DNA from 4 places in the Kitasatospora sp. NPDC085895 genome. Region 1 is predicted to be linked to each of the others. Evidence: riboswitches for the same ligand, from Rfam matches in the RefSeq annotation. Region 1 holds a riboswitch; each other region holds the start of a gene.
The links. Region 1 has a riboswitch for cobalamin ahead of AB0442_RS35465 (HoxN/HupN/NixA family nickel/cobalt transporter). Riboswitches for the same ligand answer to the same signal wherever they lie in the genome.
Positions count from the first base shown of each region.

Region 1 (5,567 bases):
CTGATGCACGCGGGCGTCGGCGCGGGCCGGATCGACACCGTCCGCCCGGAGCACACGCCGGAGGCGATGGGCCGGCCGCCGCGGGTCGACGACCACGGCGGCGAGGTGTACGTCTACCGCCGCACCGACATGCCCTGCCTGGTCTGCGGGACACCGGTGCGCACCGAGTCGCTGGCGGCCCGCAACCTCTTCTGGTGCCCCGGCTGCCAGCGGCGCTGAGCGCGGCCCTGCCCGGCCGCCGGCCGGGCAGGGCGACGGTCCGTCAGCCGCGCGGCAGCACCATGGACTGCACCTGGGGCAGCTTGCGCCAGTCGCTGGAGACGATGCTGGCGTGGGCGGCCGCGAGCTGGGTCACCCGGGCCCGGGCCTGGTCGGCCGTGGGGTCGGTGGAGCTGATGGCGGGCGCCACGTTGTGGGCGTCGGTCATGACCAGCAGGTAGTGGCGGGCGTCGTACCAGCCGGTGTCGATGCCGCCGACGTACGCCGAGGCGTCGCCGTCGAAGACCACGAACCAGGGCCGGATGCTGGTCTCGCCGTAGGCGTTGCGCGGGTCGCCGGAGACGGCGCCGTGCACCACCGGGAAGACCTGGGCCTGGCCGGCCCTGCCGGCCGCCGCGAGGTCGCGCAGGTAGCGGCTGTACTCGACGTCGGTGTGCAGGGTGTCGAAGGGGTTGCCCTCCTCGACGGTGCCGGGGATGACGTCCACCAGGACCCGGCCGGCGAGGGCGTCGCGGGTGGGCCAGTTGCCGGCCTTCGCGGCCTCGTCGAGGTTCGGGTAGCTGCCGCCGCCGGGCTTGGCGAGCAGGTCGGCGGGGCGGAAGACGGCGCTGCCGAGGTGGGCGGCTATCAGGGCGTCCAGCTGGGCCGGGCCCATGCCGCGGTTGGCGGCGAACCCGCCCTTGAGCTCCAGCTTGACGACGAGCGGGCCGCTGGACGGGTGGGCGGCGAGCCAGATCCGCAGGTCGTCGAGGCAGTACTCGAGGTCCTTGTTGGTGCCGCCGCTGTACAGCGTCGCCGGGCCGGTGGCGGCGGTGCAGTTGTTGGCGTTGCCGAGCGGGTTGGAGTGGCTGACCTTCCACTCCTTGGTGACGGTGTCCGTCCACGCGTCGAGCTCGATCATGCCGGTGCCGGTGTCCAGGCTCTGCGCGAGGAAGGGGAAGGCGGCCGGGTCGTAGGTGTTGTGGATCCCGACGGCGGTGGCCGAACCGAACGGCAGGCCGCCGCCGGTGGCGGCGCCGGACTGGTGCGCGGGGAGCAGGGTGGCGGCCGCGGCCAGCAGCCCCACGGCGAACGTACGGCGAAGCTTCACGGGTGTCTCCTCGTCAGGAGCCTGGGGACGGCGGGCCGGACGGACCGCCTCCGGAAGCATGGGCCACCGGAACGGCTTCGAGGTGACATGACAAGAAAACTTGGCTGAAGCTGACCCCCCGTCCCACTGACAAACCGTCAGGAAGCCCTCATTCCGTGCAGGGGTCCGTGCCGTGCAGGGGTTCCTGCCGTGCGGGCGGTCGTTCCGGGCGGGCGCTCAGTCGGCACGCCCCAGCACCCCGTGTTCCAGCACCTCGGCCACCGCGGTGTCGGTCAGCCGGTAGCGCACCACCCGGCCGTCCCGCTCGCCCTCGACCACGCCCGCGGCGCGCAGCAGCCGCAGCGCCTGGGAGACCGCCGGATCGCGCATCCCGGTGGCCAGCGCCAGGTCGGTGACGGCCAGCGGCCCGGTGGTGTGCAGGGCGAGCAGCAGCGCCAGCCGCCCCGGGTCGGCGAGCAGGCCGAACAGCTCCGCCCAGGCCCGGACCCGCCCGGTGTCGCCGATCCCGGCGATCGCCTCGCAGACCCGGTGCCCGTCGATGGTGCGGTGGCCTGCGCGATCGGCGGGGAGGAGGTGCATGGCGGCATTCTCGCAGGCCGACCGGCCGTGATCTACGACACCTGCGCGGTTGTGCAGGCTTGCAGCTGTCGGTCCGTCACCCCTACGGTGGAGCAGCCGTGGTGTTCGGGAAGACCGGTGCAGGACCTCGGGGTCCGAGTCCGGAGCGGCCCTCGCCACTGTGAACGGGGAGTCAATCCGTACCCCTCGCGGGTCACTGGGCGCAGGCGCGCCCGGGAAGGCCGGGTACGGGCACCGTCAGAACCTCCCCGTGAGCCAGGAGACCGGCCACGGCACCTCACGACGTCATTCCACGAGGTGTTGGAGCGTGAACCGCAGATGACCCTGCCCGCAACCGGTACGGCCGCGCCGCCGACCGCCCCCGGCCTGCCCGCCTTCCGCTGGCGACGGGAGGACACCCTCCGCACGGCCGGTCTGCTGGCGGTCATCCTGGCGATGCACGTGGCCGCCTTCGGCACGCTCTTCCTGCTGGTCGTGCCGGAGCGCTACGAGGTCGGCACCCAGGTGTTCGGCGCCGGACTCGGCATCACCGCCTACACCCTGGGCATGCGGCACGCCTTCGACGCCGACCACATCGCGGTGATCGACAACACCACCCGCAAGCTGATGGCCGACGGCCGGAGACCGGTCTCGGTGGGCTTCTGGTTCGCCCTCGGCCACTCGTCGATGGTGGTGCTGATGGCCGCCCTGGTCGCGGGCGGCGCCCAGCTGGCCGGGGTGCTGATGGACGACGGCTCGACCACCCACCAGGTGCTCGGCACCATCGGCACCACCGCCTCCGGCGCCTTCCTCTACCTGATCGCCGCGCTCAACCTGGCGGCCCTGCTCGGCATCCTGCGGGTCTTCCGGGCGATGCGGGCCGGCACCTTCGACGAGGCGGAGCTCGAACGGCAGCTCGACTCGCGCGGCCTGATGAACCGCGTCCTGCGCCGCGCCACCCGCTCGATCTCCCGCCCCGGCCAGATGTTCCCGGTCGGCATGGTGCTGGGCCTCGGCTTCGACACCGCCACCGAGGTGACGCTGATGGTGATGGCCGGCTCGGGCGCCGCGGCGGGCCTGCCCTGGTACGCGATCGTCTGCCTGCCGCTGCTGTTCGCCGCCGGGATGAGCCTGTTCGACACCCTCGACGGCACGTTCATGAACTTCGCCTACCAGTGGGCGTTCTCCAACCCCGTCCGCAAGGTGTTCTACAACCTCGCCATCACCGGCCTGTCGATCGCGGTGGCCTTCGTCATCGGCACGATCGAGCTCGTCGCGGTGCTGCACGACAAGCTGGGCCTGACCGACCCGGTGAGCGGCTGGATCGCCGGACTCAGCCTGGACAACGTCGGCTTCGTCATCGTCGGCCTGTTCGTGGTGGTGTGGGCGGCGGCGATCGGCTACTGGCGGATCGCCCGGGTCGAGCAGCGCTGGACGCCCGGCGGGGCGGGCTGAGATGGCCCGCGGGCGGCCGCGCCGAGCGGCGGACGGGGTGTCAGCCCGCCGCCAGCAGCAGCGTGCCCGCCACCGCGAGGCCCGCGCCGAGCAGTTGGACGCGCCGCAGCCGCTCCTTGAGCAGGCCCCGGGCCATCAGCGCGGTGACCACGGGGTAGAGCGAGGCCAGCACCGCGGCGACGGCCACCGACCCGCGGTGCGAGGCGGCGGCGAAGGCGGCGTTCGCGGCGACGTCGGCCACCCCGACCGCGGTCAGCGCGGGCAGGCTCCGCCGCAGCGCCCCCGGCGCACCGGGCTCCCGCCCACGGCGCCCGGCCAGCAGGACGCCGCCGCCGACCGCCACGTTGCAGAGCCGCTGCACGCACAGCACGAGCAGCAGCCCGCCGCCGTCGGAGGCCCGGGCGACCAGGGCCATCGCCGTGCCCATGCCGAGGGCCGCCGACAGCGTCAGCACCAGCACCCGCAGGCCGACCGTGCCGCCGCCGCGACGCGGACCGCCGGCCAGGGCGACGCCGAGCACGGCGACCGCGATGCCGGCGGCCTGCGCCGGGCCGGGGCGCTCCCCGAGCAGCAGCCCGAGCCCGACCGGCACCGCGACGCCGACGGTCGCCAGCGGCGAGACCACCCCCATGGGCCCGAGCGCGAGGGCGCGGTAGAAGGCGAGGAGGGCGAACGGCCCGATCACCCCCGCCGCCACCGCGTACCAGAGGTCGGCGGTGGCCCCGCCCGCGCCGCCGACGGCGAGGACGGCCAGGACGAGCAGGACGGCCGCGGCGGCCTGCGAGGCGACCACCACGGTCAGCGCGGACAGCCGGCGGGTGAGCGAGCCGCCCCCGTAGTCGGCCATGCCCCACAGCAGGCTGGCGGCGAGGGCGAGGAGCTGGGACAGCACAGTGGACTCCGGAGTACGGTCGGGTGGACGCTCGGTGTCCCAGCAGCTTAGGTCAACAGAGTGAACCGGACGAATCAATTCATTGGACTGGTATGCCCGACCCCGATCTGATCACCCAGGCCCTGGCGCGCAACCTCAAGCGGCTGCGGGCCGACCGCGGCCACACCCTCGACGCACTCGCGGCCCGCTCCGGGGTGAGCCGCGGCATGATCGTGCAGATCGAGCAGGGGAGGACCAACCCGAGCGTGGGCACCGTCGTCCGGCTCGCCGACGCGCTCGGCGCCTCGATCGCCCGGCTGCTCGACTACGACGAGACCTCCACCGTGCGGATCGTCCCCGACGACGAGGCCGTCCAGCTCTGGTCGGGCGCCAAGGGCGGCACCGGGGTGCTGCTCAACGGCATCGAGGCGCCCGGCCCGCTGGAGCTCTGGCAGTGGCTGATCCTGCCGGGGGAGGGGCACGGCTCGGACCCGCACCCCGCGGGCACCGTGGAGATCGCCCGGGTCGAGGAGGGCGAACTCACCCTCACCCTGGACGGCCGCGACCACCTGGTGCCGGCCGGCTCCACCGCCTCCTACGAGGCGGCCGCCGCGCACGGCTACCGCAACGACGGCGAGGTGCCCGTCCGGCTCACCCTCGTGGTCTCGGTGCCGCCGCCCCCGCGCTGATCCCGCGGGTGCACGCCGAAGCGCCCCCCTCCCCGGCCGGGGAGGGGGGCGCGGTCGTGCGCGGGACGGTCAGTCGCGGCCGTACCGCCGCCGGTACTGCTCGATCCGGCCGGCCTGGTCCAGGACGCGGGCGCGCCCGGTCCAGACGGGGTGGCTCGCCGACGAGGTCTCCACGTCGACCACCGGGCGGACGGTGCCGTCCTCCCAGACCACCGTGGAGGCGGACGTCAGCGTCGAGCGGGTGAGGAAGGACCGGTCGGCGGCCTTGTCGCGGAAGACGACCGGACGGTAGGCGGGGTGGATGCCGTTCTTCACGGGGGCTGCTCCTTCGGGGGTCGGTGGACGTGCCGGGCGGGGCCTGCGACCGGGCTCAGCGCTCTTCGCGGAAGGCCACGTGCTCGCGGGCGACCGGGTCGTACTTGCGCAGCACCAGGCGGTCCGGGTCGTTGCGGCGGCTCTTGCGCGTCACGTAGGTGAAACCGGTGCCGGCGGTCGACCTCAGTCGGACGACCGGGCGCAGTTCGCTGCGGGCCATCTGCTCCTCCTCGGTGGCTCCGAACCTCCGCCCCGGGCATCTTGTCCGAAACGGAAGTCGTTTTCGTATCCGCTCCAACGCGAGCCCGGGGCGTTCCATTCCCGCCCGGTCCCGCCCGGTCCCGACCCGTCCCGACCCGTTCGCCCCCTT
Region 1 is NZ_JBFBJY010000090.1:21,964-27,530, forward strand. Features, by position in the region: gene AB0442_RS35450 (DNA-formamidopyrimidine glycosylase family protein) at 1-219, shown strand, start outside; gene AB0442_RS35455 (phosphatidylinositol-specific phospholipase C domain-containing protein) at 263-1,309, opposite strand; gene AB0442_RS35460 (metalloregulator ArsR/SmtB family transcription factor) at 1,526-1,888, opposite strand; cobalamin riboswitch at 1,971-2,175, shown strand; gene AB0442_RS35465 (HoxN/HupN/NixA family nickel/cobalt transporter) at 2,207-3,322, shown strand; gene AB0442_RS35470 (DMT family transporter) at 3,363-4,211, opposite strand; gene AB0442_RS35475 (XRE family transcriptional regulator) at 4,307-4,882, shown strand; gene AB0442_RS35480 (type B 50S ribosomal protein L31) at 4,952-5,197, opposite strand; gene rpmG (50S ribosomal protein L33) at 5,253-5,417, opposite strand.

Region 2 (5,567 bases), on a different contig from region 1:
AGCGCCACGGCCGTGCGGGCCATCACGATGTCCGCCCGCAGGCCGTCCACCTCGAAGGCCGCGCAGACCGCGGTGATCTGACGGAGCGCCGTGTCCGTCAGCTCCACCTCCGGCAGCAGCTCCCGGGCGGCGGCGATCCGCATCGCGAGCGCCCGCTCGTCCTCGGCGAACCGCGCGGCGAAGCCGGCCGGGTCGGCGTCGTAGGCCAGCCGGCGGCGCACCACCTCGGCCCGTTCCTGCGGGTCCCGGGTCGCCGCGATCTCCACCGTCAGGCCGAACCGGTCGAGCAGCTGCGGCCGCAGCTCGCCCTCCTCCGGGTTCATCGTGCCCACCAGCAGGAAGCGCGCGGCGTGCCGCACCGACACGCCCTCCCGCTCCACGTACGAGCGGCCCATCGCCGCCGCGTCCAGCAGCAGGTCGACCAGGTGGTCCTGCAGCAGGTTGACCTCGTCGATGTACAGCACGCCGCGGTGCGCCCTGGCCAGCAGGCCCGGCTCGTACGCCTTGACGCCCTCGGCGAGCGCCCGCTCCAGGTCCAACGAGCCGACGATCCGGTCCTCGGAGACGCCGACCGGCAGCTCCACCAGGTGCGCGGGCCGCTCCAGCGAACCCGCGCCGCCGTGCGCGCCGTCCGGGCACTGCGGGTCCGGTGCCGCCGGGTCGCAGGCGAACCGGCAGTCGGCGACCGTGCCGATCGACGGCAGCAGCCCCGCCAGGGCGCGCACCATGGTCGACTTGGCGGTGCCCTTCTCGCCGCGCACCAGCACACCGCCGACGGCCGGCGAGACCGCGTTCAACAGCAGCCCGAGCCGCAGGTCGGCCATGCCGACGACCGCGGTGAACGGATAACGGGCGTCACTCATCTGCTCTCCCATGTTCACGGCCCCGCTCACGGCGCACCCGGCGGCACGAACGGCAGCCCCTGCGGTGCCCCGCCCTCGATCAGCTTCCACAGCGCGTCGGTGTCCGCATGCTCCTCGATCAGGTCGCCCAGCCGGTCCAGCCGCTCCTCGCGCGCCGCGGCGAACGAGGTGTCCGGCGCCGGGACGAAGGCCCGCCCGGCCGCCGACGCCACCTCGCGCAGCAGCGCCCGGCGGAAGCCGTCGTTCTCCAGCGCGCCGTGCCAGGTCGTCCCCCACACCGCGCCGACCCGGCAGCCGTCCAAGAAGGCTTCCCCGCCCTCGACGGCCACCACGCCGTGGTGGATCTCGTACCCCTCGACCCGCTCCCCGTACGCCTCGCCGACCGGCCGGCCGAGCACCTTCTCCACACCGAACTCCACCCGGGTCGGCAGCAGCCCGAGGCCCTCGACGGCGCCCGCCTTCGACTCCACCGCGTCGACGATCTCCCGGGAGAGCATCTGGTAGCCGCCGCACACGCCGAGGACGGGCAGCCCGGCCGCCGCCCGCGCCTGCAGGGCGGTGTCCAGTCCGCGGCCGCGCAGCCAGTCCAGGTCGGCCACGGTCGCCCGGGTTCCGGGCAGCACCACCAGGTCGGCGTCGGCCAGCTCCTCCGGCCGGGTCGCCCAGCGGACCAGCACGCCCGGCTCCTGGGCCAGCGCGTCCACGTCGGTGAAGTTCGACAGGCGCGGCAGCCGCACCACGGCCACCCGCAGCACCTCCGCGCCGTGCGGGGCCGCGGTCGGACGGTTCTCCACCGCCGTCGACAGGTCCAGCGAGTCCTCGGCGTCCAGCCACAGACCGGACAGCATCGGCAGCGTGCCCAGCACCGGACGGCCCGTCAGCTCCCGCAACATCTCCAGACCCGGCGCCAGCAGCCGGGCGTCCCCGCGGAACTTGTTCACGAACCAGCCCGCCACCAGCGCCTGGTCCTGCGCGGACAGCAGCGCCAGGGTGCCGTACATCGCCGCGAATACCCCGCCGCGGTCGATGTCGCCGACCACCACCACCGGCAGGTTCGCCGCCGTGGCCAGGCCCATGTTGGCGATGTCCCGGTCCCGCAGGTTGATCTCCGCGGGCGAGCCGGCGCCCTCGCAGACCACCACCTCGTACCGGCCGCGCAGGTCCGCCAGGCACTCCAGCGCCCGCTCCAGCAGGACGGGCTTGCGCTCGCGGTAGTCCAGCGCCCCGACCTCGGCGACCGGCCGGCCGAGCAGCACCACCTGGCTGCGGCCGTCCGCCCCCGGCTTCAGCAGCACCGGGTTCATCGCCGCCTCCGGCGCCACCATGGCGGCCTGCGCCTGCATCGCCTGGGCGCGGCCGATCTCGGCGCCGTCCGCGGTGACGAAGGAGTTCAGCGACATGTTCTGCGCCTTGAACGGCGCCACCCGCACCCCCTGCCGGGCCAGCCACCGGCAGATCCCCGCCGTGACCACGCTCTTGCCCGCGTCCGAGGTCGTCCCTGCCACCAGCAGAGCCTTCGTCACGTGACACTCCCTTGCTTACGTGTGGCGCCGGCGGTGAGGACGGCCGTCCCGGCCGCGACGGTGGGCAGAGCTGCGCGGAACGGAAGGTGCGGCGCCGTCATCGCTTCCCTCCCGGCTCGCGGGCATCCCGCCCCCTGACGTCCCCGTGCCAGGCCGGTGAGGCCGCGGGCGGCCGTGGTGACGGCCAGGGCCAGGACGCCGACGCGGCGGGAGAGGCGGCAGGCGCGTTCGATGTCCGCGACGGCGACCGGGCGGAGTTCGGCGCCGAGGACGGGGCGGTGCTCGACACGCTCGCCGTACTGCAGGGTGCCGCCGAGGCGGACGCCGAGGCCGCCGGCGAAGGCCGACTCGGCCTGTCCGGCGTTGGGGCTGGGGTGCGACGACCCGTCGCGCCGCCAGACCTTCCAGGCGGCCCGCGGGTGCTCCGCCGCGGCGACGGTCAGCAGCGCGGTGAGCCGGGCGCCCGGCCAGCCCGCCACGTCGTCGAGCCGGGCGGAGGCCCAGCCGAAGCGCAGGTGGCGGGGCGAGCGGTGGCCCACCATCGCGTCCAGGGTGTTGACGGCCCGGAAGGCCAGCAGTCCGGGGGTGCCCGCCAGCGCGCCCCAGGTGAGGGCGTTGACGACCGCGTCGGCGGTGTTCTCGGCGACGGACTCGACGACGGCGCGGGCGATCTGCTGCTCGTCCAGGGCGCTCGGGTCGCGCCCGCACAGGTGGGGGAGCCGCCCGCGGGCGGCGGCGAGGTCGCCGGCCTCCAGGGAGCGGCCGATCGCGCGGGCCTCCCGGGTGAGCGAGGTGCCGCCGAGGACCGTCCAGGCGGCGGCCGCGGCGAGCGCGGCGCGGGCCGCGGGACGGCGCCGCAGCGCGTGGTCGGCGAGGGCGGCCCCGGCTGCGACGGCGCCCACGCTCAGCGCGGTGAAGGCGGTGCCGGCGCCCCGGTGGTCGCGCCAGAGCAGGCGCTCCAGGCGTCCGGCGGCGCTGCCGAAGAGGGCGACCGGGTGGCCGCGGCGGGGGTCGGCGAGGGCGGTGTCGGCGAGGTGGCCGGCCACGGCGCCCAGCAGGTAGGGGGCGGAGCTCAGCCGGGCCACGGCCCGGCTCCCCGGTCGGGGCGCAGCGGTGACCGCTGGGCAGCCTGCATGGCGTGCGTGTCCTCACTCAGGGTCCGCGCCCTGGATCGACGAACCGGCGGCGAGAGTCTCCTGGCTTCCGGGTCCGGCGCGCGCTCGGGCCTTCCAGCGGCCCTGTGGCGGACCGCCGTGACCGTGCAGGTCGAGCGTGCTCCCCGGTGACAGTGGCGGGACCGCGCCGGATTCGCACCGGCTTCCTCTGCATGCCTCCGTATGGCCCCGAGATCCCATCACGCGCTCCGACCGCCAGTCAACAAAGCCTCCGGAGGGCTTGGTCACACTCCGTCGCCGGATTCCGTCACCGCCCGCCCCGTACGATCCTCCAGCGCCGGGCGGTTCCGCCGGGGCCGGGTTCGTGCGTTCGGCGTGTGGGTGGTGCCGCGCGGGCGCCCGTACGTTCTTGTCGCATGCGACGCAGACCGTCCGCACCGCCTCCGGTGCCGTTCTCCCCGCCGGCCGCGCGGGCGCACCGCGCCGGGCTCGGCCTGAGCCCGGAGCAGGTCGCCGAGGCCATGGCCGCGCACGGTGTCCGGCTGCTGCCCTCGCACGTGGCGGCCTGGGAGGCCGGTGAGTTCCTCCCGTCGGAGGAGGAGTTCATCGCGCTCTCCCGGGCGCTGTGGTGCCCGCCCGCCCAGCTGATGGGCGTCGCGCCGGCGACCCTGCGGGACTTCCGGCTGGCCCGGGAGCTCACCCGGGAGCAGGCCGCGCACCGGATCGGGGTGGGTGCGGAGACCTACGCGAGGGCCGAGGCCACCGGACGCTGGGACGCGGACGGTGAGCAGGGCCTGGCGCTGGCGCACGTGCTCGGGCTGCCGCTGCGGGTGCTGGTCCGGGTGACCGGGCGTCAGGACGACCTGGACCGACGGCTGCGCCAGGTGGTGGACGGCCGCTGGCAGGCGCAGCTGCGGGAGGTGGGCCGGATCGTGCCCGTCCCGCACGACCTGCTGGGCGGGGTGCTGGCCGACTTGCAGGACGAGTACCTCGTCCCCGGGCACTGGGGCTCGTCGGTGCCGGACGCCGCCCGCCCGCCGGCCCGGCCGCTCGCGGAGCGGTTCTGGGAGCTGCTGGCCCGCCGGGGCACCGACGTGCCGGTCTGAGCCGCCCGGTCCGGGCCGCCCGGACGGACCCGCCCGGGTGGCCCGCTCCCGGGCCGGGGCGTGGACTGGGATCGCCATGTCCGTGCCGCCACACCGGGAGCGCCATGCGTTGGGGAACCGCCGCGATCGTCGCGGCCGCCGCCGTCGGGACGGGTGCCGCGGCACTGCTGATCGGCCGCCGGGTGTCCGAACGGGCCGTCCGGCCCGGGTTCGCGGGAGCCTTCGCGGCCGCCGGGCAGGCGGGCGGACCGGGCATCCGGGTGCAGGAGCTGGCCGCGGACCGCGTCATGCTCACCCGCAGCGTGGAGACCGAGCGCCCCGGCCGCTACGCCCTGGAGTGGGCCGGGGGCGGGCACGCGGTGGTCGGCGACGTGCTGGCCACCGGGCCGCAGAGCGTCACCCGCCGGCTGCTCGCCACCGGCGCCGGCTCGCTGTACAGCGGGACGGAGGTCCGGGTGACCGCCCGCGTGCACCTCGGCGACCCGGCCTCCGCGCTCGGCCTGGACTTCACCCCGAGCGACGTCGAGGGCGAGCTCGGCCCGATGCCGGCCTGGTACCTGCCGGGCATCCGCGGGCTGTGGGCGGTCCTGGTGCACGGTCCGGGCGCCGACCGGCAGCAGGCCCTCCCGGTGCTGCCGCTGCTGCACGCGCTGCGGATGCCCGTGCTGGTGGTCACCCACCGCGGCGACGCGGGCGCCCCGCCCTCGCCGGACGGCCTGGGGCACTTCGGCGAGACCGAGTGGCGGGACGTCGACGCCGCCGTCCGCCTCGCGCAGGCGAACGGTGCCGGCCGGATCGTGCTCTTCGGCTGGTCGCTCGGCGCGACGATGGCGCTGCACACCGCGGCCCGCTCGGCCTGGCGGGAGTCGATCGCCGGCCTGGTGCTGGACTCGCCGGTGCTGGACTGGCCGACGACCGTCCGCCAGGAGGCCGCCCGGGCCGGGGTGCCCGCTCCGCTCG
Region 2 is NZ_JBFBJY010000072.1:17,728-23,294, forward strand. Features, by position in the region: gene AB0442_RS32350 (putative cobaltochelatase) at 1-863, opposite strand, end outside; gene AB0442_RS32355 (cobyric acid synthase) at 890-2,386, opposite strand; gene AB0442_RS32360 (cobalamin biosynthesis protein) at 2,383-3,462, opposite strand; cobalamin riboswitch at 3,576-3,711, opposite strand; gene AB0442_RS32365 (transcriptional regulator) at 3,918-4,607, shown strand; gene AB0442_RS32370 (alpha/beta fold hydrolase) at 4,712-5,567, shown strand, end outside.
Region 2: linked by a shared signal. The riboswitch ahead of AB0442_RS32360 (cobalamin biosynthesis protein) and the one ahead of AB0442_RS35465 (HoxN/HupN/NixA family nickel/cobalt transporter) in region 1 are both predicted to bind cobalamin.

Region 3 (5,567 bases), on a different contig from region 1:
CATGGCACGCCGGTTGCTGCGCCGGAGCCTATCGGTCGTCATGAACTCCACGTCGCGCTCGACCAGGGTGTGCAACAGGTCGGGCAGGGCGTCGAACGGATAGGTGCAGTCCGCGTCGCCGGTGGCGATCACGTCGCCGGTGGCCTCGTCGAAGCCCGCGAGATAGGCGTTCCCGTAACCCCGTGCCGGCTGCGAGACGACCCGGGCGCCCAACGACCGGGCGACGGCCGCGGTGTCGTCCGTCGAGGCGTTGTCGACGACCACCACCTCGGTGTCCCAACCGGCTGCCGCGAGTTCTGCGACCGGCACCGTGCCCATCACCGCGGGAAGGTTTGACGCCTCGTTGAGCGCGGGAATCACGATGGACAGAGTGTTCACGCTCTTATTCCCCCCGAAAAAAGCAACTGCTCGCCCCGCCCCCTGGTGAGCAGCCGTTCCGGGGCCGGGCATCCGACGACAGGTCGGGACGGCCCGACGGTCGGTCAGGCCGCGGGCCGCTCCGCGGACGACGGCCGTCTCTGCCGGGCCGTCTCCTGCTCGCCTGAACTCGCCGGGGGTTCCGGCCGGCCGCGCGCGGGCACTTCCGAAACCGATGCGCCCCCACTCGGCCTGATGCCGCCATCCCCGTTCGCTCGGGCGCCATCTTTTCACACCCCGAACGCTGGTGACACCGCGGCAGGCGTGAGGGAGGCCACGGCCCCGGCCGTGGCCTCCCCCGGCGGCGGATCAGCCGCCGACGAGCCAGGAGTTGACCGGCTTGGCGCTGAGGCCCGTACCGCCGGACTTGAGGCTGGCGACCTGCTGGGGGTTCAGCGGCTCCTTCCAGACCAGGATCCGCCCGACCACGCCGGCCCAGTTGTCGCCCCAGATCCCGTGGTGCCGGCTGCGGCCGAGCTGCAGCGGACCGGGCCCGGCCCAGATGGGGCCGTTGAGCTTGGCGGTGGCCGCCTGCGCGCCGTTCACGTAGAGCGTGATGGTGCGCTGGCCGGCGTCGTAGACCGCGGTGAGCAGCACCCACTGCGTCACCGTCTCCAGGCTCTCTGGGGCCACCGCCTGGACGACCGTGCCGTCGGCGCCGCCGTCCGCGGTCTGCACCCGGAACGCCCACGCCTTCTTGCCGCTGGCGTCGTCGCGGGACAGGTCGAAGGAGTACGAGATGCCGTCGCCCTGGCTGATCGCCGTGCGCGATCCGCCGGGCGCCTCGTTGTAGACCCATGCCGCGATCGAGAAGCTCTTGCCGACGTCGACCAGCTGGTTCGCCGACTGGGCGTAGGAGTTGTTGTTGCTCCGCATGCGCAGCGCATAACCGCCCTCCACCTCGGCGAGCTGCGCGTCCGGGCCGATGGCGAGGTTCGCCTGACCGGACTTGTCGGCCAGCAGGTCGGGCTGGCCGGGCACGGTCGGCGAGTTGGCGGGGACCGAGCCGGACGGGTGCGCCGAGGCCGAGGCGCTGGACGATGCGCCGGTCTCCGGAGTGCCGCCGTGCACGCCCTTCATGACGGCCAGACCGACCGCCCCGCCGAGGACGCAGGCGGTGAGCACGATGCCGCCCGTCCAGATCAGCTTCTTTCGGCGCGACGAGGCCTCGTGCTGCTGGGCCAGCGCCTCCCAGTCCGGGATCGCGGTCTGCGCCTGCTGGGGCAGCGGCCACTGCTGGTGCGACGCCTGCGCGGGGAAGCCGGGCGGCGTGCCGAAGCCGGCCTGCGGCGGGAAGGACTGGGCACCCTGTGCCCCCTGCTCCGCGGGATTCGCCGGTCCCCCCTGGGACCCGGGCTGACCCGTCCAACCGGGCGTGGCCCCCGTACCGTCACTCATGGCCAGAGATCGTAGGCCATGGGGTGCGGCGCAGTCTCGGGTGGTGACCGTTCCGTGAGCGCAACGGGTGGGTCAGGGGCGGGTCGGATGTGCGCACTGCGCCCACCGGAGTGTGTCCAGCCACGGACGCGACACGCTGCGTGCACAAGATATGGGGGTACATCAGGGAGACACCACAACATGTATGCTCACTCTCGCTGTCGACGCAGGGGAACCCGGTGCAAGTCCGGGACTGCCCCGCAACGGTGAGCAGGCCCGTGAACGCCCGGGCCCGCGCAGTCCGAGGGCCTGCCGACGGTGTGCCACCGGCTTCCCCGCAGATGCCATGAAGCACAGCTGTACGTCCGGGCCTCGCGGGTGGGCCGGGTGGCGACGCGCACCCCCGACACCGTCGGGCGGTGCCGGTCCCCCCTGCCACGCGCATGCCCGGACGCGCCCCCGGCCCCCGGCCCGGGGGTGTCCGAAGCGTCCGCTGCCGCCACAGGAGAGAGTGCGCCTTGACCGTCGCTGCCTCAGTCACCCTGCCCTCCCAGGGATCCGCCGACAACGACCGGCCCGACCCCGGTGCCGCGCTGCTCCGGCTGCTCACCGACCGCAGCACCGACCTCCCCCAGGTGGACCCCGGCCACGTCGCCGCCGCCGCGCTGCGCGGCCGCCACGCCGGTTCGGACTTCGCCGAGCTCCGCGGGCTGGCCGTGGAGGCCGCCGCGTCGATGATCGCCGAGGACCCGCAGTACTCGAAGCTCGCGGCCCGCCTGCTGGCGCTGGAGATCCGCGACGAGGCGGTCTCCCAGGGCGCGGTCACCTTCGCCGCCTCGATCGCCGTCGGCCACGCCGAGGGCCTGATCGGCGACACCACCGCGGCCTTCGTGGCCAAGCACGCGGCCGCCTTCGACGCGCTGGTCGACCTGCAGGGCGACGACCGCTTCGAGTACTTCGGCCTGCGCACCGTGCAGTCCCGCTACCTGCTGCGCCACCCGATCACCCGCAAGGTGGTCGAGACCCCGCAGTACTTCCTGCTGCGCGTGGCGGCCGGTCTCGCGGTCGGCGACACCGAGCAGTCGGTGGCCGAGGTGGCCGAGCTCTACCGGCTGATGAGCCGTCTGGAGTACCTGACGTCCTCTCCGACGCTGTTCAACTCCGGTACCAAGCACCCCCAGATGTCGTCCTGCTACCTGCTGGACTCGCCGCTGGACAACCTGGACTCGATCTACAACCGCTACGCGCAGATCGCCCGGCTGTCCAAGCACGCCGGCGGCATCGGCCTGTCCTACTCGCGGATCCGCTCCCGCGGCAGCCTGATCCGCGGCACCAACGGCCAGTCGAACGGCATCGTGCCGTTCCTGCGCACCCTGGACTCCTCGGTCGCCGCGGTCAACCAGGGCGGCCGCCGCAAGGGCGCGGCCTGCGTCTACCTGGAGACCTGGCACGCCGACATCGAGGAGTTCCTGGAGCTCCGCGACAACACCGGCGAGGAGGCCCGGCGCACCCACAACCTCAACCTGGCGCACTGGATCCCGGACGAGTTCATGCGCCGGGTGAACGCCGACGAGGACTGGTCGCTGTTCTCCCCCGCCGACGTGCCCGAGCTGGTCGACCTGTGGGGCGCCGACTTCGACGAGGCGTACCGCAAGGCCGAGCAGGCCGGCAAGGCCGTCCGCACCATCCCGGCGCAGACCCTGTACGCCCGCATGATGCGCACCCTGGCGCAGACCGGCAACGGCTGGATGACCTTCAAGGACGCCTCCAACCGGGCCGCCAACCAGACCGCGCTGCCCGGCCGCACCGTGCACTCCTCCAACCTGTGCACGGAGATCCTGGAGGTCACCGACGACTCCGAGACGGCCGTCTGCAACCTCGGCTCGGTGAACCTGGGCGCCCACGTGGCCGCCGGCGCCACCGCCGCCGACCTGCTGAACGCGATGGACTGGGAGCGCCTGGACGCCACCGTCCGCACCGCGGTGACCTTCCTCGACCGGGTCATCGACATCAACTTCTACCCGACCACCGAGGCGGGCACCTCCAACTCCCGCTGGCGGCCGGTCGGCCTCGGCGTGATGGGCCTGCAGGACGTCTTCTTCCAGCTGCGGATCGACTTCGACTCCGCCGAGGCGAAGACCCTCTCCACCCTGATCTCCGAGCGCATCATGCTCACCGCCTACGAGCGCTCCGCGGACCTCGCCGAGCAGTTCGGCCGCCACGAGGCGTACGGCGAGACCCGCGCGGCCCGCGGCGAGCTGCACATCGACCACTTCGGTGCCGCCCCGCAGTGGACGGAGCGCTGGGACGCGCTGCGCGCCCGGATCGCCGAGACCGGCCTGCGCAACTCGCTGCTGCTGGCGATCGCGCCGACCGCCACCATCGCCTCCATCGCCGGCGTGTACGAGTGCATCGAGCCGCAGGTGTCCAACCTGTTCAAGCGCGAGACGCTCTCCGGCGAGTTCCTCCAGGTCAACCCGTACCTGGTGCGCGAGCTCAAGGAGCTCGGCGTCTGGGACCAGCAGACCCGGGACGCGCTGCGCGAGACCAACGGCTCGGTGCAGGACCTCAACTGGCTGCCCGCCGAGGTCCGTTCGCTGTACCGCACGGCGTGGGAGCTGCCCCAGCGCGCGCTGATCGACCTGGCCGCGGCCCGCATGCCGTACATCGACCAGAGCCAGTCGCTGAACCTCTTCATGGCGGCGCCGACCATCGGCAAGCTCAGCTCGATGTACGCGTACGCCTGGAAGGTCGGCCTGAAGACCACGTACTACCTGCGGTCGCGCCCGGCCACCCGGATCGCGCAGGCCGCCACGGGCGCCCGCGCCGCCGTGCCGGTGCCCGCGCCGACCATGAGCCAGGCCGAGCAGGACGCCATCGCCTGCTCCCTGGAGAACCCCGAGTCCTGCGAGGCCTGCCAGTGAGCACCGAAGACCGCCAGAAGATGCTGCTCGACCCGGGCTTCGAGCTGACGCTGCGCCCGATGCGCTACCCGTCGTTCTACGACCGGTACCGCGACGCCATCAAGAACACCTGGACGGTGGAGGAGGTGGACCTGCACTCCGACGTCGCCGACCTCGCCAAGCTGAGCGAGGGCGAGCGGCACATGATCGGCCGGCTGGTCGCCTTCTTCGCGACCGGTGACTCGATCGTCGCCAACAACGTGGTGCTGAGCCTCTACAAGCACATCAACTCCCCCGAGGCCCGGCTCTACCTGTCCCGGCAGCTGTTCGAGGAGGCCGTGCACGTCCAGTTCTACCTGACGCTGCTCGACACCTACCTGCCCGACCCGGACGACCGTGCGGCGGCCTTCGCGGCGGTGGAGAACATCCCCTCCATCCACCAGAAGGCGCAGTTCTGCTTCAAGTACATGAACGCGGTCGACCACATCGACTCGCTGCAGACCAAGGAGGACCGCCGCGCGTTCCTCCTGAACCTGATCTGCTTCGCGGCCTGCGTCGAGGGCCTGTTCTTCTACGGCGCCTTCGCGTACGTGTACTGGTTCCGCAGCCGCGGCCTGCTGCACGGCCTGGCCACCGGCACCAACTGGGTGTTCCGCGACGAGTCCATGCACATGGACTTCGCGTTCTCCGTCGTGGACACCGTCCGCGAGGAGGAGCCGGACCTCTTCGACGAGCAGATGGCCAAGCAGGTCACCGAGATGCTGGAGGAGGCCGTCGAGGCCGAGCTCCAGTTCGCCCGCGACCTCTGCGGCGAGGGCCTGCCCGGCATGAACACCGAGTCGATGCGCCAGTACCTGGAGGCCGTCGCCG
Region 3 is NZ_JBFBJY010000005.1:63,170-68,736, reverse strand. Features, by position in the region: gene AB0442_RS04740 (glycosyltransferase family 2 protein) at 1-378, opposite strand, end outside; gene AB0442_RS04735 (LamG domain-containing protein) at 727-1,815, opposite strand; cobalamin riboswitch at 1,983-2,126, shown strand; gene AB0442_RS04730 (ribonucleoside-diphosphate reductase subunit alpha) at 2,337-4,718, shown strand; gene AB0442_RS04725 (ribonucleotide-diphosphate reductase subunit beta) at 4,739-5,567, shown strand, end outside.
Region 3: linked by a shared signal. The riboswitch ahead of AB0442_RS04730 (ribonucleoside-diphosphate reductase subunit alpha) and the one ahead of AB0442_RS35465 (HoxN/HupN/NixA family nickel/cobalt transporter) in region 1 are both predicted to bind cobalamin.

Region 4 (5,567 bases), on a different contig from region 1:
GCCCGCCGTTCGTCGCCGTGCTCGGCGAGGTCGGCCTGCACGTGGGCGCGGACGAAGTTGTCGGCGTCCGCCTCCTCCTGCCGGGCCGCGAGCCGCACCGCGTCGTCGAGCAGGGCGACCACGTGCGGGAAGGCGTCCCGGAAGAAGCCGGAGATCCGCAGCGTGACGTCGATCCGGGGGCGGCCGAGCTCCTCCAGCCCGATCGCCTCCAGGCCGGTGACGCGGCGCGAGGCGTCGTCCCAGACCGGGCGGACGCCGAGCAGCGCGAACGCCTCGGCGATGTCGTCGCCGGCGGTGCGCATCGCGCTGGTGCCCCACAGCGAGAGGCCGACCGAGGGCGGGCAGGCGCCGTCGTTGTCGGCGCGGTACCGCTCGACCAGCGAGGCGGCGAGCGCCTGGCCGGTCTCCCAGGCGAGCCGGCTCGGGATCGCCTTGGGGTCGACGGAGTAGAAGTTGCGGCCGGTCGGCAGCACGTTGACCAGACCGCGCAGCGGCGAGCCGGACGGGCCGGCCGGGACGAAGCCGCCGTTCAGCGCGTGCAGCACGGCGTCCAGCTCGTCGGTGGTCGCGGTCAGCCGCGGCACCACCTGGGTGGCGGCGAAGTCGAGCACCTCGCGGACGGCGTCCGGGTGCCCGGCGGTGACCTTCTCGACCGCCTCCGGGGCCCAGTCCCCGGCCTCCATCGCCTCGACCAGGGCGCGGGCCTGCGCCTCGGCGGCGTCGGTGGCGCCGAGGGTGAGCGCGGCCTCGTCCAGGCCGAGCGCCTCGCGCAGACCGGGCAGCGCGCTGACGCCGCCCCAGATCTGCCGGGCGCGCAGGATGGCGAGCACGATGTTGACCCGGTCGGTGCCGGCCGGGGCCTGGCCGAGGACGTGCAGGCCGTCGCGGATCTGGGCGTCCTTGACCTCGCACAGCCAGCCGTCGACGTGCAGCAGGAAGTCGTCGAAGCCGTCGTCCTCGGGCCGCTCGTCCAGGCCGAGGTCGTGGTCGAGCCGGGCGGCCTGGATCAGCGTCCAGATCTGGGCGCGGATCGCCGGCAGCTTCGCCGGGTCCATCGCGGCGATCGTCGAGTACTCGTCGAGCAGCTGCTCCAGGCGCGCGATGTCGCCGTACGAGTCGGCGCGGGCCATCGGCGGGACGAGGTGGTCGACCAGGGTGGCGTGGGCGCGGCGCTTGGCCTGGGTGCCCTCGCCCGGATCGTTGACCAGGAAGGGGTAGATCAGCGGCAGGTCGCCGAGGACGGCGTCCGGGCCGCACTCGGCGGACAGCGCGGCCGTCTTGCCGGGCAGCCACTCCAGGTTGCCGTGCTTGCCGAGGTGGATCACGGCGTGCGCGCCGAAGCCGCCGTCCTCCTGGGCGGCGGCGATCCAGCGGTACGCGGCCAGGTAGTGGTGGCTGGGCGGCAGGTCCGGGTCGTGGTAGATCGCGACCGGGTTCTCGCCGAAGCCGCGCGGCGGCTGGATGAGGACGAGCAGGTTCCCGGAGCGGATCGCGGCGAGCACGATGTCGCCGTCCGGGTTCTGCGAGCGGTCCACGTACAGCTCGCCGGGGGCCGGGCCCCAGTGCTCCTCGACCTGCTCGCGCAGACCCTGCGGCAGGGCGGCGTACCAGCGGCGGTAGTCGGCGGCGGGGATGCGGACGGGGTTGCGGGCGAGCTGGTCCTCGGTCAGCCAGTCCTGGTCGTAGCCGCCGGCCGCGATCAGCGCGTGGATCAGCTCGTCGCCCTCGTGCGAGGTGGAGGTCGTGTCCAGGCCCGGCAGGTCGGTGCCCAGGTCCATGCCCTCCTCGCGGAGGCGGTGCAGCAGGCGCACCGCGCTGGCCGGGGTGTCCAGGCCGACCGCGTTGCCGACCCGGGCGTGCTTGGTCGGGTACGCGGAGAGCACCAGGGCGAGACGGCGCTCGGCCGCCGGGGTGTGGCGCAGCCGGGCGTGCCGGACGGCGATGCCGGCGACCCGGGCGGAGCGCTCGGCGTCGGCGCGGTAGACGGTGAGGCCGTCCTCGTCCAGCTCCTTGAAGGAGAACGGCACGGTGATCAGACGGCCGTCGAACTCCGGGACGGCGACCTGGGTGGCGGTGTCCAGCGGGGAGAGGCCGTCGTCGCTCTCCTCCCACTGCGAGCGCGACCAGGTCAGGCACAGGGCCTGCAGGATCGGCCGGTCGAGGGCGGCGAGCGCGCCCGCGTCCCAGGCCTCCTCGTCGCCGCCGGCCTGCGCGTCGGCGGGCCGGGTGCCGCCCGCGGCGAGCACGGTGGTGACGATGGCGTCGGCCCGGCCGAGTTCGGCGAGCAGCTCCGGCTCGGCGCCGCGCAGCGAGGAGCAGTACAGCGGCAGCGCGCGGGCGCCCTCGTCCTCGATCGCGCTGCACAGCGTCTCGACGAAGGCGGTGTTCCCGCTCATGTGGTGGGCGCGGTAGTAGAGCACGGCGACCAGCGGGCCGTCCGAGGTGCGGGCCTGACGCTCCAGCGGGCCCCAGGCCGGGGCGGAGGCGGGCGGGGCGAAGCCGTGGCCGGTGAGCAGCACGGTGTCGGAGAGGAAGGCGCCGAGCTCGGCGAGGTTGGTCGGGCCGCCGTGCGCGAGGTAGGCGTGCGCCTCGGCGGCGATGCCGGCCGGGACGGTGGAGAGCTCCATCAGCTGGGCGTCCGGGGCCTGCTCGCCCGTCAGCACGACGACCGGGCGGGGCCCGGCGAGCAGCGCGTCCAGGCCGTCCTCCCAGGCGCGGCGGCCGCCGAGCAGGCGGACGACGACCAGGTCGGTGCCCTCGACCAGGGCGGGCAGCTCCTCGGCGGACAGCCGGGCCGGGTTGCCGAGCCGGTAGCGGACGGGGCCCTGCGAGGCGCGGGCGCTCAGCAGGTCGGTGTCGGAGGTCGACAGCAGCAGGATCATGCGGAGGGCCTCCCGGCCTGGTCGGTGTTCCACGGCGTGCGGCGGCGCACCGGGGCCGGGTGCGGCAGCCGGGTGCGCGGGGCGGAGCGGGGTGCGGTGCGAGGGCCTGTCTTCAAGGGCGCTCGGGCCGTCGTTCCAGGGGGCGTGTGGGGGCACCTCCCGGCCGAAGGCCGGGGGAGAACTGCGCAATCCGGATGCGGCCCACCGTGCAGACCACGGCTCGGCCCGTGCCGTCGTGACACCCGCCCCGGATCGCGCAGTTCCCCGCGCCCCTTGTGGTGCACCCGTGACCGTTGAAGACGCGCCCCGGGGGTGCGGCGGACCGCCGCCGGGGTCCCCGGGACGGCGGGCGACGGCTCGGCGCGTCCGGGCGGGACGGCGGAGCCGGGCATGCGGCAGCGCACAGGTCGGGCCTTCCTCGGGGTCCGCGCCCCGGGCTGGTGGAGGACGGCGGGAGTTCCTGGCTCCACGGCGGCTGAGCCGTGGTTACAGTGGCGGGACCGCACCGGATTTGCACCGGTTTCCTCCGCTTGCCGTCGCTGGCGTCGGACGGCCCGCACGGACCGTCCGGCAGCATCGTACGGGGTGGCGGACGGCCGCGGGACTGCGCGCGGACTGTGATCCAGACGACGGGGCGCCCCGTCGGACAATCTGTATGCTCGCCGCCATGCCACCGACTCCCGACCCCGCCGGGGCGGGCTCCGCCGTGCCCGACCGGGGCCGGTCGGACGCCTGTCCGGGGGCCCTTCGTCTGCACACGGCCGACGACGGCGCCCTCGCCCGCATCCGCGTCCCCGGCGGACTGCTGACGAGCCGTCAGGCGGCGGCGCTGGCCGATGCGGCAGAGGCGCTCGGCGACGGCGCACTGGAGACCACCTCGCGCGGCAACGTCCAACTGCGCGGCCTGGCTTCGGCCTGCGGCGCGGAACTCGCCGACCGGCTGCGGGCCGTCGGCCTGCTGCCCTCCGACACCCACGAGCGGGTGCGCAACATCGTCGCCTCGCCGACCGCCGGCCTCGACGCCGAGGGGCACGCCGACACCGCGGCCCGGGTGCGCGAGCTGGACGCGAAGCTCTGCGCGGCGCCCTGGGCGGCCGCGCTCTCCGGCAAGTTCCTCTTCGCCCTGGACGACGGCCGCGGCGATGTCGCCGCCCTGAACGCCGATGTGACATTGATCGCAGCGCCTGGCGGCACCGCCCTGCTGCGGCTCGGCCGCGAGACGACCGTCCGCGCGGTGCCGGCCGCACAGGCCGTGGACGCCGCCCTGGACGCCGCCCGGGACTTCCTCGACGCGCTGCGCACCACCGGCACCAGGGCCTGGCACCTGCGCGAGGTCCCCGAACTCCTCCCGCCCGGCGACCTGCCGCTGCCCCCGCTGTCCGGCGGACACCCGCCGCTCGGGGTGCTGCCCGGAGGCCTCTCGGTCGGGACGCGCTTCGGGCGGGCCACCGCCGCACAGTGGCGGCTGCTCGCCGGGCTGTCCGCCGGCGAGGTCCGGCTGACGCCCTGGCGCGGCGCCGTCCTGCCCGGCGTCGGCCCCGCCGCCCTCGCCGAGCTCGCCGCGGCCGGCTTCCTGACCGGGCCCGGCACCGCCTGGGACCGCGCCACCGCCTGCACCGGCCTGCCCGGCTGCGGCAAGTCGCTCGCCGACGTGCGCGGCGACGCGGCCCGCGCCCTGGAACGTGCGGACGGCGGTGGCCTGCCGGTGCACTGGTCGGGCTGCGAACGGCGCTGCGGCCACCCCTCCGGGCGATGGGTGGACGTGCTCGCCACCGGGCAGGGCTACCGGGTGGCACCGGTCGGGACACCGGACCGGCCCATGGATGTGACGCCAGTGGATGTGACGACGGAAGAGATGGCCGAGGCGGTCGCCGAGGCCCGGAGGACCACGTGATCGAGTACGAGAAGGACGGCGCCGCCATCTACCGGCAGTCCTTTGCCACCATCCGGGCCGAGGCCGACCTGGCCGCCCTGCCCGCCGACGTCTCGCAGGTCGCGGTGCGGATGATCCACGCCTGCGGCATGACCGACCTGGTCGAGGACCTGGTCTACTCGCCCGGTGTGGTCGCCTCGGCCCGCAAGGCGCTGCACGCCGGTGCGCCGATCCTCTGCGACGTCAACATGGTCGCCAGCGGTGTCACCCGCAAGCGGCTGCCCGCCGACAACGAGGTGATCTGCACCCTCACCGACCCGTCGGTGCCCGAGCTCGCGCGGAAGACCGGCAACACCCGCAGCGCCGCCGCCATGGAGCTGTGGCTGCCCAGGCTGGAGGGTGCCGTGGTGGCCGTCGGCAACGCGCCGACCTCGCTCTTCCGGCTGCTGGAGATGATCGAGGCCGGCGCGCCCCGCCCGGCCGCGGTGATCGGCGTGCCCGTCGGCTTCATCGGCGCCGCCGAGTCCAAGCAGGCCCTGGCCGAGCACCCGTCCGGCCTGGAGCACCTGGTGGTCCGCGGCCGGCGCGGCGGCAGTGCGATCGCCGCCGCCGCGATCAACGCGATTGCGAGTGAAGAAGAGTGACCGAGCAGCAGACCGGGCAGCAGACCGACCGGCGGACCGGCCGGCTGTACGGCGTCGGCCTCGGCCCCGGCGACCCCTCGCTGGTCACCGTCCGCGCCGCCGAACTCATCGGCAAGGCCGACGTGGTGGCCTACCACAGCGCCCGGCACGGCCGCTCCATCGCCCGCT
Region 4 is NZ_JBFBJY010000014.1:97,058-102,624, forward strand. Features, by position in the region: gene cobN (cobaltochelatase subunit CobN) at 1-2,882, opposite strand, end outside; cobalamin riboswitch at 3,314-3,465, opposite strand; gene AB0442_RS12035 (hypothetical protein) at 3,550-4,776, shown strand; gene AB0442_RS12040 (precorrin-8X methylmutase) at 4,773-5,399, shown strand; gene AB0442_RS12045 (precorrin-2 C(20)-methyltransferase) at 5,396-5,567, shown strand, end outside.
Region 4: linked by a shared signal. The riboswitch ahead of cobN (cobaltochelatase subunit CobN) and the one ahead of AB0442_RS35465 (HoxN/HupN/NixA family nickel/cobalt transporter) in region 1 are both predicted to bind cobalamin.